4 regions of the Peteryoungia glycinendophytica genome follow, and region 4 is predicted to be linked to each of the others. Evidence: predicted binding sites of a transcription regulator. Region 4 holds the regulator's gene; each other region holds the start of a gene.
What was found. The regulator LexA, encoded in region 4, represses DNA repair genes until DNA is damaged. The targets are predictions, from matches to a motif close to TGTTCNNNNTGTGTTCNG.
Positions count from the first base shown of each region.

Region 1: a site for LexA is predicted at 1,516-1,533, ahead of dnaE (DNA polymerase III subunit alpha). Genes of this name have one in related genera too.
Region 2: a site for LexA is predicted at 767-784, ahead of FJQ55_RS21100 (ImuA family protein). Genes of this name have one in related genera too.
Region 3: a site for LexA is predicted at 1,620-1,637, ahead of FJQ55_RS11650 (ATP-dependent helicase). Genes of this name have one in related genera too.

Region 1 is NZ_VFYP01000001.1:1,598,207-1,602,365, forward strand. It holds gene FJQ55_RS07775 (lipoprotein-releasing ABC transporter permease subunit) at 1-733, shown strand, start outside; gene FJQ55_RS07780 (ABC transporter ATP-binding protein) at 748-1,437, shown strand; gene dnaE (DNA polymerase III subunit alpha) at 1,766-4,159, shown strand, end outside.
Region 2 is NZ_VFYP01000006.1:3,027-7,185, reverse strand. It holds gene ligD (non-homologous end-joining DNA ligase) at 1-562, opposite strand, end outside; gene FJQ55_RS21100 (ImuA family protein) at 845-1,597, shown strand; gene FJQ55_RS21095 (Y-family DNA polymerase) at 1,518-3,029, shown strand; gene FJQ55_RS21090 (error-prone DNA polymerase) at 3,026-4,159, shown strand, end outside.
Region 3 is NZ_VFYP01000001.1:2,379,342-2,383,500, reverse strand. It holds gene FJQ55_RS11650 (ATP-dependent helicase) at 1-1,577, opposite strand, end outside; gene FJQ55_RS11645 (efflux RND transporter periplasmic adaptor subunit) at 1,854-3,077, shown strand; gene FJQ55_RS11640 (efflux RND transporter permease subunit) at 3,074-4,159, shown strand, end outside.
Region 4 is NZ_VFYP01000001.1:1,952,126-1,956,284, forward strand. It holds gene FJQ55_RS09590 (ComEC/Rec2 family competence protein) at 1-860, shown strand, start outside; gene lexA (transcriptional repressor LexA) at 854-1,567, opposite strand; gene FJQ55_RS09600 (DUF1003 domain-containing protein) at 1,787-2,329, shown strand; gene FJQ55_RS09605 (VOC family protein) at 2,356-3,249, shown strand; gene kdsA (3-deoxy-8-phosphooctulonate synthase) at 3,246-4,094, shown strand.

The DNA.
Region 1 (4,159 bases), 350 kb from region 4:
GGGCGACGTCACGCCGCTCGGCGTCAATCCGCGCGTCAAGTCCTATCCGGTCTCTGGCATCTTCGAGATCGGCATGTCGGAATACGATGCCTCGATCATCTACATGCCGCTCGAAGAGGCGCAGCTCTATTTCAACGTCGAGGGCATCGTCCAGTCGATCGAGCTCTTCATCGACAATCCTGATGATGTCGACCGGCTGCGCCCGCTCGTCGAACAGGCTGCGGGCCGCCAGATCTTCATCACCGACTGGCGCCAGCGCAACCAGACCTTCTTCTCGGCCCTGCAGGTCGAGCGCAACGTGATGTTCATGATCCTGACGCTCATCGTGCTCGTTGCCGCGCTCAACATCATTTCCGGCCTGATCATGCTGGTGAAGGACAAGGCCAGCGACATCGCCATCCTGCGCACCATGGGGGCGACCTCGGGCGCCATCATGCGAATCTTCTTCATGACGGGGGCGGCCATCGGCACTGCCGGTACGTTCGCCGGTGTGATCCTCGGTGTCGTCGTCTGTCTCAACATCGAGAGCATCCGCCAGTTCTTCTCCTGGGTCTCGGGCACTGTTCTCTTCGATCCCGAACTCTATTTCCTCAGCCAGTTGCCCGCCGACATGAATGTCAGCGAGACGGTGTCCGTGGTGGTCATGGCGCTCAGCCTGTCCTTCATGGCGACCATCTTCCCGGCCTGGCGGGCCTCGCGCCTGGATCCCGTCCAGGCGCTGCGATACGAATAAGGATGCCGATCCCGATGGCCAATGACATCGTTCTGTCTCTTGCCGGCATCGACCGCCATTACGGCCAGGGCGAAACCGTGCTTTCGATCCTGAAGGGTGCAGATTTTACCCTGCGCACCGGTGAGACCGTCGCGCTCGTTGCGCCCTCGGGTACCGGCAAATCCACCCTCTTGCATGTCGCCGGCCTGCTGGAGCATCCCGACGGCGGTGGAGTTACGCTCGGCGGTATTCCCTGCCAGGAACTGCCGGACGAACAACGCACCGCGATCCGTCGCAACTCCGTCGGCTTCGTCTATCAGTTTCACCATCTGCTGCCGGAATTCTCAGCGCTCGAAAACGTGATGATGCCGCAGCTGATTGCCGGCCTGACCCGCAAGGAAGCGGCCGAGCGCGCCAAGCAGCTGCTGGATTACATGCGTGTCGGCCACCGCGCCGACCACCGACCGGCCGAACTCTCCGGCGGCGAACAGCAGCGTGTGGCGATCGCCCGTGCGGTTGCCAATGCGCCGCTGGTGCTGCTTGCCGATGAACCGACCGGCAACCTCGATCCCGAAACGGCATCCTACGTCTTTTCGGCATTGGAAGCGCTCGTGCGCCAATCGGGCCTGTCGGCGATGATCGCCACCCACAATCACGAGATCGCGGGGCGGATGGACCGTTGCGTGACGCTCATCGACGGCAAGGTCGTCGAGATCGAGGCCTGACCCTCCACTCCATCGCTGCTCATTATGCGGACGGGACTTTTGTTCCCGCTTCCGGCCGGGCTTTTTTGGGGTTGACGCAAGAACGAAAAGGGAACAAGATGAAAACATAGAGGAACAAGGAGACGGACATGACCGAAATCATTCGTGACGTTGCTGCATTCACCTCCATGGCCGTATTTGTTGCCAGCATGACCCTCCTGATGCTTGCGCTCTGAGCGGCCGCCGTTGAAACCTGTATACATGTGTCCGTCGCGGCAAACGTGACTGGACTTCGCAGTCCCGACCATCGAAAATCCCGCTGATTCAGTGCAGTGCGAGGGTGATCGACATGGGCGAAGGCAACAGCGGAGTGGACGCTCCATCGGGTCCCATGGTCGGACCGGGTTTTGTTCATCTTCGCGTGCATTCAGCCTATTCGCTCCTTGAAGGCGCGCTGCCGCTCAAGAAAATTCTGGGCAAGGCGGTGGCCGACGACCAGCCCGCGATTGCCATCACCGATACCAACAACCTGTTCGTCGCGCTTGAATTTTCTCAGAAGGCGATCGGTGACGGCGTGCAGCCGATCATTGGCTGCCAGCTGTCGATCGATATGGAAGATTCGACGGGAGAAAAGCGCGGCGGCAACGGGCATATGCCGGACCTGCCGTCCATCGTCGTGCTCGCCTCGGATGCCGCGGGTTACGAGCGGCTGGTGGATCTCGTCAGCCGCGCCTATCTGGGCGGCGATGCCGGCCAGCCGGTCCATATAAAGCTGTCTTGGTTACAGGAGAGCGGCACTGAGGGCCTGATTGCGCTCACCGGCGCTGCCGGCGGTCCGATCGACCGCATGCTGCGGGATGGCCATTCCGCCTCTGCGGAGGCGCGCCTCTTGGCACTCAGGCGCCTCTTCGGAGATCGGCTTTATGTCGAATTGCAACGGCATGGCAATTACGACCGGACCCATGAGCGCCGGGTGGTGCAACTGGCTTACGACCACGACCTGCCGCTTGTCGCGACCAACGAGGCCTTTTTTCCGACGCGAGACGACTATGATGCGCATGATGCCCTGATGGCAGTGGCGCACAACGCCATTGTCTCTAACGACGACCGCTTCCGCCTCACACCCGATCATTACCTGAAGAGCCGCGCGGAGATGCAGGCGCTCTTCTCCGATCTGCCGGAGGCTCTGGAGAATACGGTCGAAATCGCCCGCCGCTGCTCCTTCGTCCTCTCGACCCGCAAACCGATCCTGCCCCGTTTCACCGGCGGCAGCGACGATCCGGAAGAGGCGGAACGCGAGGAAGCACTGGAACTGCGCCGTCAGGCGATTGAAGGCCTCGATAACCGCCTCGCAGCGCTCGGCATGGCACCGGGTTACGAGGAGAAGGACTATCGCGACCGGCTCGAATTCGAGCTCTCGGTCATCGAGCGCATGAAGTTCCCCGGCTACTTCCTGATCGTTTCGGACTTCATCAAATGGGCCAAGCAGCATGACATCCCGGTGGGACCGGGCCGTGGTTCGGGTGCAGGTTCGCTGGTCGCCTATGCGCTGACCATCACCGACGTGGACCCCTTGCGTTTCTCGCTGCTCTTCGAGCGCTTCCTCAATCCGGAACGCGTCTCGATGCCCGACTTCGACATCGACTTCTGCCAGGAGCGCCGCGAAGAGGTCATCCGCTACGTCCAGCGGAAATATGGCCGCGAGCAGGTGGGGCAGATCATCACCTTCGGATCGCTCCAAGCCCGTGCGGCCCTGCGCGACGTCGGTCGTGTGCTGGAAATGTCCTATGGCCAGGTCGACAAGATCTGCAAACTCGTGCCCAACAATCCCGCCAACCCGACGCCGCTCTCCAAGGCGATCGAGGAGGAGCCCAAGCTGCAGGAGGCCGCCGCCGAGGAACCCGTCGTCGCGCGCCTCCTCGAAATCGCCCAGAAGATCGAAGGGCTCTACCGTCACGCTTCGACACACGCCGCTGGTATCGTCATCGGCGACCGCCCTTTGTCGAAGCTGGTGCCGATGTACCGCGATCCGCGCTCCGACATGCCGGTCACTCAGTTCAACATGAAATGGGTCGAGCAGGCCGGTCTGGTGAAGTTCGACTTCCTCGGCCTGAAGACGCTGACCGTGTTGAAGACCGCCGTCGACTTCGTCGTCGAGCAGCGCGGTCATAAGGTGGATCTGGCGGCGATCCCGCTCGATGACAAGCTCACCTACGAGATGCTTTCGCGCGGGGAAACTGTCGGTGTCTTCCAGGTGGAAAGTGCGGGCATGCGCAAGGCTCTGATCGGCATGCGTCCCGACTGCATCGAGGACATCATCGCGCTGGTGGCGCTCTATCGTCCGGGCCCGATGGAGAACATCCCGGTCTACAATGCCCGCAAGCATGGCGAGGAGGAACTCGCCTCCGTTCACCCGAAGATCGACTATCTCTTGAAGGAAACGCAGGGCGTCATCGTCTACCAGGAGCAGGTCATGCAGATCGCCCAGGTTCTATCGGGCTATTCGCTCGGCGAAGCCGACCTTCTGCGCCGCGCCATGGGTAAGAAGATCAAAGCCGAGATGGACCAGCAGTCGGCCCGTTTCGTCGACGGCGCGATGAAGAACGGCGTGTCGAAGCCCCAGGCCGAGAACATCTTCGAACTGCTGGCGAAGTTCGCCAACTACGGCTTCAACAAGTCGCATGCCGCGGCCTACGCGATCGTCTCCTACCAGACCGCCTATATGAAGGCGCATTACCCGGTC
Region 2 (4,159 bases), on a different contig from region 4:
CGCCGTCATGTCCGTTCAGCGTGTCCTCAAGAAGATGCCGGCGGGAGCGGTATTCGACCCCGCGCAGATCATGCCCATCAAGGTACATGAGATCGAAGGCATAGAGGATAGCGTCCGAGGCCCGATTGCCAGCCGTCTTGCCGGAAGCGCCAAGCGATTGCTGCAGCAGCCCGAAATCTGGCCGGCCTTCTGCGTCAAGGACAACAGCTTCGCCATCGATGATCATGGTCGCCGGCCCGAGTGCACGGCCAGCCTCTGCGATTTCAGGAAAGCGATGCGTCCAGTCATGGCCACCGCGTGTGAGGATGCGCACGCCTTGCGGCTCGATATGGACCGCCAGGCGATACCCGTCCCATTTCAGCTCCCAGCTCCACTGGTCGCCTTTTGGCGGATGCGCCTTCAGCTCAGCCAGCGCCGGCTCGACCCGATCGGGCATCGGATCGAAAAGCAGCTGTGGCTGCGCCGGATTGCGTTTCCTGCGCGGCTTCGAACGGATCGGGGCTTCGCTGTCACGAAGAAGCGGCTTCGATCTGGGTGGCGTTGACCTGGGAGGCTTTGTCATGCCTGAAGTGCAGCACAAAAAGCTTAAGAACATTAAGACGACTTGACGTCTGTCCGCGCTATCCACCGACAAGGCCTGATCGCCCGTAAACTGCGCTAAAAATTCTTTTCGGCCTTACGCGATTGATTCCGCTCGGAATCTTCAAGATCGCTAATGCTAGGCGAATATTCCTAGGCTCAATGCGTCTTGACTCTTCATGCGCATAAGAACAGATAGTGAACATATTGCCCGCCCGACATGATGTCGATCCCGCCAACGCGACCTTGAAGGGAGCCGTGAACGATGACTGCTGCCCGCCAGAAGGTAATCTGTGATTTGCGCGAGCGCATCGCGTCGCTGGAGGGTGCACAGGCCAGACGTGCCGGCTGTCTTCCATTCGGGCTGGCTGAGCTCGATGCGGTCCTGCCGGGCGGCGGGCTTGCCTTCGGGGCGCTGCATGAGTTCGCGGGCGGAGGTTCGGGTACCGTCGATGGCGCGGCCGCCGCGCTCTTCGTTGCCGGAATAGCCGCGCGAACCAAAGGGCCCGTCATCTGGTGTCTGACGAGACCGGATCTGTTTTTTCCGGCGCTTGCCCAGGTCGGTCTTCACCCCGATCGCGTGATTTTCGTCGAGTCCGACCGGGAAGAAGATGTGCTGGCCAATATGGAGGAGGGCCTGTCGTTTGGCGGTCTCGGGGCGGTCGTCGGCGAACTTGTCCGCCTGCCGATGGTCAGTTCCCGACGCCTGCAGCTGGCGGCCGAGCGAACCGGGACCATGGCGCTTGCTGTCCGCCGATGGCGAAGGCAGACGGAGGCGAATGATTTTGGCCAGCCGACGGCGTCAACCACCAGATGGCGGGTGAGTGTGATGCCGTCCGAGGAGCTGCCAGTTCCGGGGGTGGGCAGGCCTCAATGGTTTCTGGAATTGATGCGCGTGAAAGCGGGTGAGTGTGCTGAGTTTCTCGTGAGAGCGTGTGATGACAAGGGTCGTATCCATTTATCTTCCGGATCTGCCGACCGATCGAATACGGCGCGCAGATCCCTCCATTCCGCCTGAGCAGGCCATCGCTGTGATCGCCAAGTCCGGGTCGAAGCGATGGGTCTCTGCCGCCGATGCGGCCGCTCGCAAAGCGGGCGTGAGAGCAGGGATGCCGGCCGCGAAAGCACAGGCCATCTTCCGCGACTTAATGATGGTCGAGGCCGACCCCGCGCTCGACGCCGCGGCACTGGAGCGGATCACCCTCTGGGCACTGACCGTGTATTCGCCGATCGTGGCCGTCGACGGGATCGACGGCATCGTGATGGATACTGAAGGTGCGGATCACCTGCAGGGTGGCGAGCTCGCCATGGTGACAAAGATCGCCAACCAGTTTCTGGGCAGGAAGCTGACTGCCCGTGTGGCGGTCGCCGACAGCTGGGGTGCCGCCCATGCCTGCGCCCGCGCCATCAATCGCGAGACAGTTGTCGTTCCACCCGGCGACACGGTCCGTGCCGTTGAGAAGCTGCCAATCTCGCTCCTGCGTCTGCCGACAAAGATCGTTAGCGATCTCCGCATCCTCGGCTTCCAGACGATCGGGGAGCTTGCCAACACCCCGCGAGCGCCGCTGACCCTCCGCTTCGGTCCAGAGGTCGGCCGCCGTCTCGACCAGATGCTCTGCCGTATCGCCGAGCCTATCGAGCCGATCCGGACGCCTGAGCTGGTCGAAGTCTCGAAAGCCTTCGCTGAACCGATTGGCGCTCCCGAAACGATCAACAAATATGTCGGCCGCCTCGTCGTCCAGCTGGTCGATGAGCTTCAGAAGCGCGGCCTTGGGGTGCGCCGTGCCGACCTGATCGTCGAGAAGGTCGACGGTACCAGGCAGGCCATTCGCGCAGGCACCGCCAAACCCGCCCGCGATGTCGCCTGGCTGACGAAACTGTTTAGGGACCGGACCGAAAAGATCGAGCCGGGTTTCGGGATCGAGAAGCTCATCCTTGTAGCCGTTCTGGCCGAGCCATTGGAAGAGGCGCAGAAAGTCTCTGCTTTGGTCGAGGATGACATCACCGATGTGACGCCCCTCATCGATATCTATGGAAATCGGGGCCAGCGGGTGTATCGCGTCGCACCGGTCGCCTCCGATGTGCCGGAACGCTCCGTGAAGCGGATCAGTCCCGTTGCTGAACCGATCGCTATTGCCTGGGTCAGCCATTGGCGCCGGCCGGTCCGGCTGTTGCCGCGGCCCGAGCTGATCGAGGCGATCGCGCTGATGCCGGACCGCCCACCAGTTTCCATCGTCTGGCGCGGCAAGCGCCGTAAGGTCAAACGCGCCGATGGCCCGGAACGCATCTTCGGGGAGTGGTGGCAGCGCGACGCGGAGATGGAAGCTGTCCGCGATTACTTTGTTATTGAGGACGAATCCGGTGAACGCCTGTGGGTGTTTCGCTCAGGCGATGGTGTTGATCCTGAGACCGGATCCCATCGCTGGTTCTGCCACGGGATTTTCGCATGAGCTATGCCGAGCTTCAGGTCACGACCCACTTTTCCTTCTTGCGCGGCGCCTCCTCTGCCCAGGAATTGTTCGAGACGGCGAAACAGCTCGGTATCGATGCACTCGGCGTCGTCGATTGCAATTCGCTGGCCGGGATCGTCCGGGCGCTGGAAGCATCCCGCGCAACCGGTCTGCGCCTGGTCGTCGGCTGCCGGCTCGATCTCGCGGAAGGAATGTCCGTGCTGGTCTATCCGATGGATCGAGCCGCCTATTCGCGTCTGACGCGGTTGATCACGCTTGGCAAATCGCGTGGCGGCAAGAACAACTGCATCCTGCACTGGGACGATATCGTCGCTTACTCCGAGAGCATGATCGGCATTCTGGTGCCTGATCTGCCGGATGCTAACTGTGCCGCACAGCTGCGCAAGATGGCTGAGTTGTTTGGCGATCGCGCCTACGTTTCGCTCTGTCTGCGTCGGCGACCGAACGACCAGTTGCGGCTGCATGAGATTTCCAACATGGCGGCACGGTTCGAAGTCAAAACCGTCGTCACCAATGACGTGCTGTTTCATGAGCCGGGCCGCCGGCAATTGCAGGACATCGTCACCTGTATCCGGCACAACACCACGATCGACGATGTCGGCTTCGAGCGCGAACGTCACGCCGACCGCTACCTCAAGCCACCGGAGGAAATGGAACGCCTGTTTCCGCGCTACGCGCAAGCACTGGCGCGAACCCTGGAAATCGTGCGTCGCTGCAAATTCTCGCTTGAGGAGCTGACCTACCAATACCCGGAGGAAGCCATCGTGCCGGGCAAGGATGCCCAGGCCTCGCTGGAGCATTATGTCTGGGAATGTGCACCCGACCGGTATCCGGAAGGCCTGCCACCGGATGTTTTGAAGACCGTCCGGCACGAGCTCGATCTCATCCGCACGATGAAATACGCGCCTTACTTCCTGACGGTGTTTTCGATCGTACGTTTTGCCAGAAGCCAGGGCATTCTCTGCCAGGGCAGGGGGTCCGCCGCCAATAGCGCTGTCTGCTATATTCTCGGCATCACATCGATCGACCCCTCAACCAATGACCTTCTCTTCGAGCGTTTCGTCAGCCAGGAACGCGACGAGCCGCCGGATATTGATGTCGACTTCGAG
Region 3 (4,159 bases), 430 kb from region 4:
TCCAGCAGTTCGCTCCAGCGACGGAACATCATGACTACGTCGAAGAGAGCCTTGCGTGCCTTCGGCTTCAACTCGTCCGTTTCGATGATGTCGGCCGCTGCCGCCAGCATAGGCACGTCGCGGGCGCGGGCGTAATCGTGCAGGGCGCGGATCGTGGTGTCGCCGAGGCCGCGCTTCGGCGTGTTGACGATGCGCTCGAAGGCGAGGTCGTCGGCCGGCTGGCAGATCAGGCGGAAGTAAGCCATGGCATCGCGGATTTCCATGCGCTCGTAGAAGCGCGGACCGCCGATGACGCGGTAGTTGAGGCCAAGCGTAACGAAGCGGTCTTCGAATTCGCGCATCTGGAAGGAGGCGCGCACCAGGATCGCCATGTTGTTGAGCGGATGCTGCTGGCGTTGGAGTTGCTCGATCTCTTCGCCGATGGCGCGGGCTTCCTCTTCCGAATCCCAGGCGGCATGGACCACGACCTTGCCGTCATTGGGATCGACGCGGTCGGTGAACAGCGTCTTGCCGAGGCGGCCTTCGTTATGGGCGATGAGATGGCCGGCAGCACCGAGGATGTGTTCGGTGGAGCGGTAATTGCGCTCCAGCTTGATCACCTTTGCGCCGGGAAAATCCCTTTCGAAGCGCAGGATGTTGTCGACTTCCGCGCCGCGCCAGCCATAGATCGACTGGTCATCGTCGCCGACGCAGCAGACGTTCTGAGGGATCCCCTGTGGGCGCTGGGCCAGCAGGCGCAGCCACATGTATTGCGCTGTATTGGTGTCCTGATACTCGTCGACGAGGACATATTTGAAGCGCTGGTGGTATTCTTTCAGCACATCCGGATTGGCCCTGAACATGCGGATCGGATGCAACAGCAGATCGCCGAAGTCGCAGGCATTCAGCGTCTTCAGGCGGTTCTGGTAAGCGACGTAGAGTTCACGGCCCTTGCCATTGGCAAAGGCGCGAGCGTCCCCCTCCGGAATCTGCGCGGGATCAAGGCCCTTGTTCTTCCAGCCGTCGATCATCTGGGCGAACTGCTTGGCCGGCCAGCGCTTGTCATCAAGGCCCTCCGCCTGGATGATCTGCTTGATCAGGCGCACGACATCGTCGGTGTCGAGGATGGTGAAATCGGAGGAAAGACCGACAAGTTCGGCGTGTCGCCTAAGTAGCTTGACGCCGATCGAGTGGAAGGTGCCGAGCCAGGGCATGCCCTCGACGGCGCCGCCGACGAGATGGCCGATGCGCTCCTTCATCTCGCGGGCGGCCTTGTTGGTGAAGGTCACAGCGAGGATCTGGCTGGGATAGGCGCGGTTGGTCGCAAGGATGTGGGCGATGCGGGTGGTCAGCACGCGTGTCTTGCCGGTACCGGCACCGGCGAGCACGAGCACCGGACCATCCACGGTTTCAACAGCCTCGCGCTGTTCCGGGTTGAGGCCCGTCAGGTAATCGGGAGCGCTCGCCTGACCACGGGCGGCCATGGCGCGGGCGGCAATGCCCAGTCCGCCGGTGGTCGGTGCTGCGGGCGCCGCAGCCGGCTTGCGCGGCGCTGGCTCCTCGTCGAAGAAGGGAATGTCGTCAAAACCGTTACTCATGCGGCTCAATGTAGTGATTCGGGTTCGAAAGGCCAGTGACGGCGTTCTGGTTTTATTCCCACATTGCCGGTTCATCACCGGTTTTGGAGGATGTTTGGGGTCAATATCCCGACGAGCGATCGTGATTGCGCCACGGTCCAACGTAAACGCGATCACGCTGGCGTGAATTTGCGTGAGGTTACAAATCAGTAAGCTTGCCGTGTGGCCATTGCCAGACACAATCTGAGCGCCATACTCCGTTCTCGTTATTTTCAAGTCTTTCATCTGGAGCCTTGCATGCCGCTTTGGAAGCAACTCACCATCAGTGTTGCGCTGCTGTTTCTCGGACTTTGCGCCTGGGTCTATGTTTCGCCCGGCGCAGGTCAGAGCCTTGTCCAGATGGGCGTGCCGAAGGGCATGGTCGCGATGATTTCTGCTGGCGGAGCGGACGGCGCCGGTGACGGGGCGCCGGCCAGCGAACGCGGCGCTGGCCAAGGTCAGGGTCAGGGGCAGGGGCAAGCGCAGGGTCAGCGTCGCGGTGGCGGTGGCCGCGGCGACCAGAAAATCCTCGTTGCAATCCAGCCCGTATCAACAGCCGTGGTCAATGATCGGCTCAACGCCATCGGCGACGGTGAAGCGGTTGATGCGGTGACCGTCATGCCGCAGGCGTCGGGCACGATAGAGCAGATCCTGGTAACCTCCGGTCAGCGTGTGAAGAAGGGCGATGTGATCGCAAGGCTGGACAGCGACGAACAGGTGATCCTGCGGGATCAGGCGGCCGTCGCCTTGCGCAGCGCGACCGAGCGTGCCGAATCCTACAACAATCTGAAGAGCTTTTCGCGGCTGGACGTGCTCGACGCGCAGATCGCCAGAGAGCAGGCGGAACTGCAGGTGCGCACCGCAGAGCTGAACCTGAAACGGCGCGACATCGTGGCGCCGATCGACGGCGTGATCGGCATCATCGCCGTCAGTGTCGGCGACAATGTCACCAATAGCAGCGCGATCGTGTCGCTCGACAACCGCGCGCAGCTGCTTGTGGATTTCTGGGCGCCGGAGCGTTTTGCGGTCGCGGTCAAGCCCGGTATGCCGGTCGAGGCATCGTCGGTTGCACGTCCCGGCCAGCGCTTCAGCGGCGCCATCGATGCCGTTGACAACCGGGTCGATCAGGCAAGCCGGACCATCCGGGTGCGGGCGCGGATCGACAATCCGGACGACGTGCTGCGTGCGGGAATGTCCTTCTCCGTCACCATGGCCTTTCCCGGAGATCGGTATCCGGCTGTGAACCCTCTGGCTGTGCAGTGGGACGGGCAGGGGTCTTTCGTCTGGCAGATCGTCGAGAACAAGTCCGTGAAGACGCGTGTTCGCATTATCCAGCGCAATTCCGATCAGGTGTTGATCGACGCGGCGCTCAAGGAAGGCGACGTGGTGGCGATCGAGGGGCTCCAGCGCGTGCGTGAGGGTGGGGCCGTCGAGGTTGCCAATGCGGATCAAGCCAAGGCGCCGGAGGTGGCGACACGATGAGCGCGACCGAGACGCCTCCCGAACAGTCGGGCCGCAATTTTACCGCCCTTTTCGTGCGCCGGCCGGTGCTGGCGGCCGTCCTTAATACACTTCTCGTCGTCGCCGGTCTTGCCGCACTGGCCGGTATCGAAGTGCGCGAACTGCCTGATGTCGACCAGCCGGTCATTACGGTCAGCACCGATTATGACGGAGCGTCTGCCCAGACCATGGACCAGGAGGTCACGCGGGTCATCGAAGGCGCCGTCGCGCGCGTCAGCGGTCTCAAATCGCTTTCGTCTCGTTCGCAGTTCGGTTCCAGCCGCACGACGCTCGAATTCTCCGACAGCGTCGATCTGGCCGTTGCCGCCAACGACGTGCGTGACGCGCTCGGCCGGGTGCGCAATCAGTTGCCTGATGATGTCGATGAACCGCGCATCGTGAAGGCGGATTCCGATTCGCAGCCGATCATGCGGCTTGCCGTCACATCCTCGACGCTGTCGATGGAAGACCTGACGCTTCTGGTTGAGAACGAAATTTCCGATCGGCTGGCCGCTGTCGACGGCGTCGCGGATGTCGAGATCTATGGCGACCAAGAAAAGGTCTTCCGTATCGACGTCAACCAGGCAGCCCTTTCCAGTCGGGGTCTGACGGTTGCCAATCTTTCGACGGCGCTGCAGAGCGCTTCACTCGATGTGCCCGCCGGTTCGCTCGAATCGCTGACCCAGGACATTGTCGTCCGTGCAACCGCGAGCCTGACGTCGGTGGAGGATTTCGAGAATGTCCTCATCGGCAGTAATGTCCGGCTGCGCGATGTGGCAACCGTGACGCTAGGCCCCGATGATGGCACGACAGCGCTCAGGTCCAACGGCGTTGCCGGCGTCGGTCTGGGCATCATCCGCCAGGCACAGTCGAATACGCTGAGCATTTCGAGCGGCGTACACGCCGCTGTTGACGGTCTGAAGGACGTGCTGCCGGAAGGCACCCGGATCGTCATCAGCAGTGACGATGCGGTGTTCATTCAGGGCGCGTTGCACGAGGTCGAAATTGCGCTGTCACTGTCGGCTGCCATCGTGCTCGTGGTGCTGTTTCTCTTCCTGCGCGAC
Region 4 (4,159 bases):
GTGACGGAGCGCTCGTCGCGCGGCAGCCTGCATGGTTTCCGATCCTGATCGTGACCGCGCTTCTGCTCCTGACGCTGCTTCACACCTGGTTGCGCCACGCCGGAACTCTGCTGTTGGCAATCACACTCGCCGCAGCAGCAGTCCGTCCCCCCGACACACCCGCAGATCTCTTCATCAGCGAAGACGGCCGACTGGTTGGCTTCTGGCCCAGGGGAAAGAATGAGGGAGAGGCAGGAAGCCTCGCCACAAACCGAAGCCGACCGCCTGCATTCCTCTTCGATCAATGGCAACCGGCGCTCGCTGTCAAACGTAACCAGCCGCCCATCCAGTTGAAATCGCCCGTCTTGCCGCCACCGGCGGACTGGAAAAACGGCAAGAGCTGGGATCAGCAGACAAGCCAGCAGGCCCGGCAAACTCTCACGGAACTGATAGGAGCAGCAAAGTCTGACGCCTTCACCTGTATCCGCGGAGCCTGCTCCGCCATGGTGTCCGGCGGCTGGAGGGTGGTGACCCTTGATCGCGCCGACCTCGCCGGCATTGCCTGCGACGTCGCCGACATTGTCATCCTTGCAGCACGGGCTCGCATGAGAGACTGCCGCTCGGGCGCGCGGTTCATCAGCGCAACGACACTGCGAAGCTCCGGCGCCATGGAACTGCGATTCGGAGAGCCCGGTGACAAGGTGATCAATGCCACGGCCGCATTTACCGGACAGCCGCGCCCCTGGACCATGCACCGCCTATACGACTGGCGAACTAACGCGACGGGCCGCGAACACGTAACGGATTTCCACGCAGCATCGCAAACCTACGAGCCGAATGTCGGGGAGCCGTCAAGCGACCAATACCTTCACTCTCAGTGATAACGGCGGATCAGGCCCACCAGTTTGCCCTGGATCTTCACCCGATCCGGCGGGAAGATCCGGGTTTCATAGGCTGGGTTGGCCGCTTCCAGAGCAATCGAAGCGCCACGCCGGCGAAAGCGCTTGAGCGTCGCTTCTTCGTCGTCGACGAGCGCCACGATGATGTCACCCGGATTGGCATTGGAGGCATTGCGGATGATCACCGTGTCGCCGTCGAGGATGCCAGCATCGATCATCGAATCGCCCTTGACCTCCAGCGCATAATGTTCGCCCGAACCGATCATCTCGGCCGGAACGGTGATGTCATGCGTGTTGTTCTGGATCGCCGAGATCGGCACGCCGGCTGCGATTCGACCCATGACGGGAACGCTGACCGAAGAGGTCTGCTCGGCAGCGGGTGTGCGGGCAGGGGCTGGTGGCGGCGCCTTGCCAAGGCTGCCTTCGATGACGCTCGGCGCGAAGCCCCGGCGCGGCTGCAGGCTCGGCGTATAGGCCTCCGGCAGCTTGATGACTTCGAGCGCACGCGCCCTGTTGGGCAGACGGCGGATGAAGCCGCGCTCCTCAAGCGCGGTGATCAGCCGATGGATCCCGGACTTGGAGGCGAGGTCGAGCGCGTCCTTCATCTCGTCGAAGGAAGGCGGCACGCCCGACTCTTTCATCCGCTCGTGAATGAAGAGAAGCAGTTCCTGTTGCTTGCGCGTCAGCATCGGCGAGGCCCCAATTGGTGAAACAAATCCAGAACAGACACTATATGTTCCATTTGTGTTCCGCAAGTGGATAAATTTCCGTGAACAGCTCACGCGAAAATGCGATAGGCCTCTTGGTCCTTGTCGTGAGAAAGCCATGAAGCGCGTTGTCCATGTGTTCGACTTGCGACGGGGCAAAAGGCTTTCAATTCCCCGAGAAGAACAAGTGAGAAGTCCAACATGCTGAAAGATTTGGAAAAGACCTTGCTTGGCAAGCAGGTTGATGAACTTTCGTCGGCAGAGAAAAAAGTTCTCAAGATAGCCAGGGAGCGGCGCACGGTCTCGACCAATGCCGGCGAGGATTTTCTGGCTGGTTCGAGCTTTGGTCAGCGTCTGGCGGATGCGATTGCCCGCGTGGGCGGCTCCTGGAGCTTCATCATCGGGTTCATGTTCTTTTTGGTGGCTTGGGTTGTCCTCAACACAGTGATCCTGTCGACCCGACCGATTGACGCCTATCCTTTTATCTTCCTGAACCTCATCCTCTCGATGATCGCGGCCATACAGGCACCCATCATCATGATGAGCCAGAACCGTCAGGCCGAACGCGATCGTTTCATGGCGGCGAAGGACTATGAAATTAATCTGAAGGCCGAGATCGAGGTTCTCGCGCTGCATCACAAGATCGATGAGCAGGTGCTGAAGGAACTGCGCGAGACCCGAGCCGAGATCGACGCCCTCCGGCAGTCGGTCGAGACCCTTACAAAACAGTCTGCCCAGCCTTAATTGCACGGGAGAAAAGAGCGTCATTCATGTCCCATGTCTCCCAATCTCCTCGTGCCGTTGATCATCTCGTGCTGCCGGTCGTCGATCTCGATACCGCCCGCCAGCGCCTGACCAGGCTCGGCTTCACCGTCGCTGCAGATGCCACCCATCCCTTCGGCACCCGGAATGCCTGTGTCTTTTTCGCGAATGACACCTATCTGGAACCGCTGGCCGTCGGAAGCCGTGAGGATTGCCTGGAGGCGGCTCGCACCGGTAACGTTTTCGTCGCCCGGGATTTGGCTTATCAGTTTCGTCGTGGCGAGGGACTGTCGGCCGTGGTCGTAAAGACGTCAGATGCCGAAGCGGATCACGCCCGTTTCGTCGCAGAAGGTCTGTCCGGCGGTGAGATGTTGGGTTTTTCGCGCCAGTTCCGCTTCCCGGATGGGCGTGCGGCGGAAGCGGCGTTCAAGTTGGCCTTCGCCGCGGATCTCCGATCTCCGGATTTCTTCGCTTTTTCCTGTGAGCGGGTAAACCCTCTGCCCGTGGATCGCGGGGCATTGCAGGTGCACGCAAATGCCGCAGCCTGCTTATCTCGCATCGTGCTGTCTGAACACAATCCGAGCGACTTCCAGTATCTCCTGGAAGCGGTGCTCGACCAGCGCGACGTCACCGCTCATTCATTCGGGCTGTCGATCAAATGTGCCAATGCCACGGTGGATGTCCTAACGCCTGACGGGTTGTCTGCCCATTACGGACTTGCAGCGCCAGTGACGGAGCGCGGCTTGCTGGGGGCTGCAGTCGTGGTCGTGAGCCACGATCTCGGCGTGACAGCACGTTGCCTCGCTGCTAATGGCATCGCCTATCAAACCATCGGCGCCCGGCTCGTTGTGGCGCCGCAGCCAGGGCAGGGTGTCGCCTACGCCTTTGAGGAGTCGAAATGACCGTTTCTACCAATTCGGAAGTCGTGGTCGGCGAAGGTGCCGGCAAGGCCGTTTTCTCGCAGAAGGGCCGTTTTGCGCTGATTGCCGGCCCGTGCCAGATGGAAAGCCGCGACCATGCTTTCATGATTGCCGGGCGCCTCGTCGAGCTCTGCCGCGAACTGGGTCTCGGTCTCGTCTACAAGTCCTCCTTCGACAAGGCCAACCGCACCTCGCTGTCTGCCGAGCGCGGCATTGGGCTCGAAAAAGCAATGGAGGTCTTTGCCGATATCAAGAAGGAATATGGCATCCCGGTTCTGACCGACATCCATACTGAAGAGCAATGCGCCGCAGTTGCCCCGACGGTCGATGTGCTGCAGATCCCCGCCTTCCTTTGCCGCCAGACCGACCTTCTGGTCGCCGCCGCCAAGACCGGCCGCGTGGTCAATGTCAAGAAGGGCCAGTTTCTGGCCCCTTGGGACATGAAGAATGTGCTGAACAAGCTTAACGCAAGCGGCAACCCCAACGTCCTGCTCTGCGAGCGCGGCGCTTCCTTTGGCTATAACACGCTCGTCTCCGACATGCGGTCGCTGCCGATCATGGCCGCCATGGGCGCGCCGGTGGTGTTTGATGCCACCCACTCGGTGCAGCAGCCGGGCGGGCAGGGCGGTTCTTCGGGCGGTCAGCGCGAATTCGTGGAATCGCTTGCCCGTGCCGCCGTCGCCGTCGGTGTCGGTGGTCTCTTCATCGAGACGCATCAGGATCCGGACAATGCGCCCTCCGATGGCCCCAACATGGTGCAGATCGACAACATGCGCCCCTTACTCGAAAAACTGATCGCCTTTGACCGCATCGCCAAGGCCGTCTGACCGCCTCTGACGGCGGTTCAATCGGTTGAACCGGATGTAGTGCCGGTGCGTCCGCTTTAAATCGA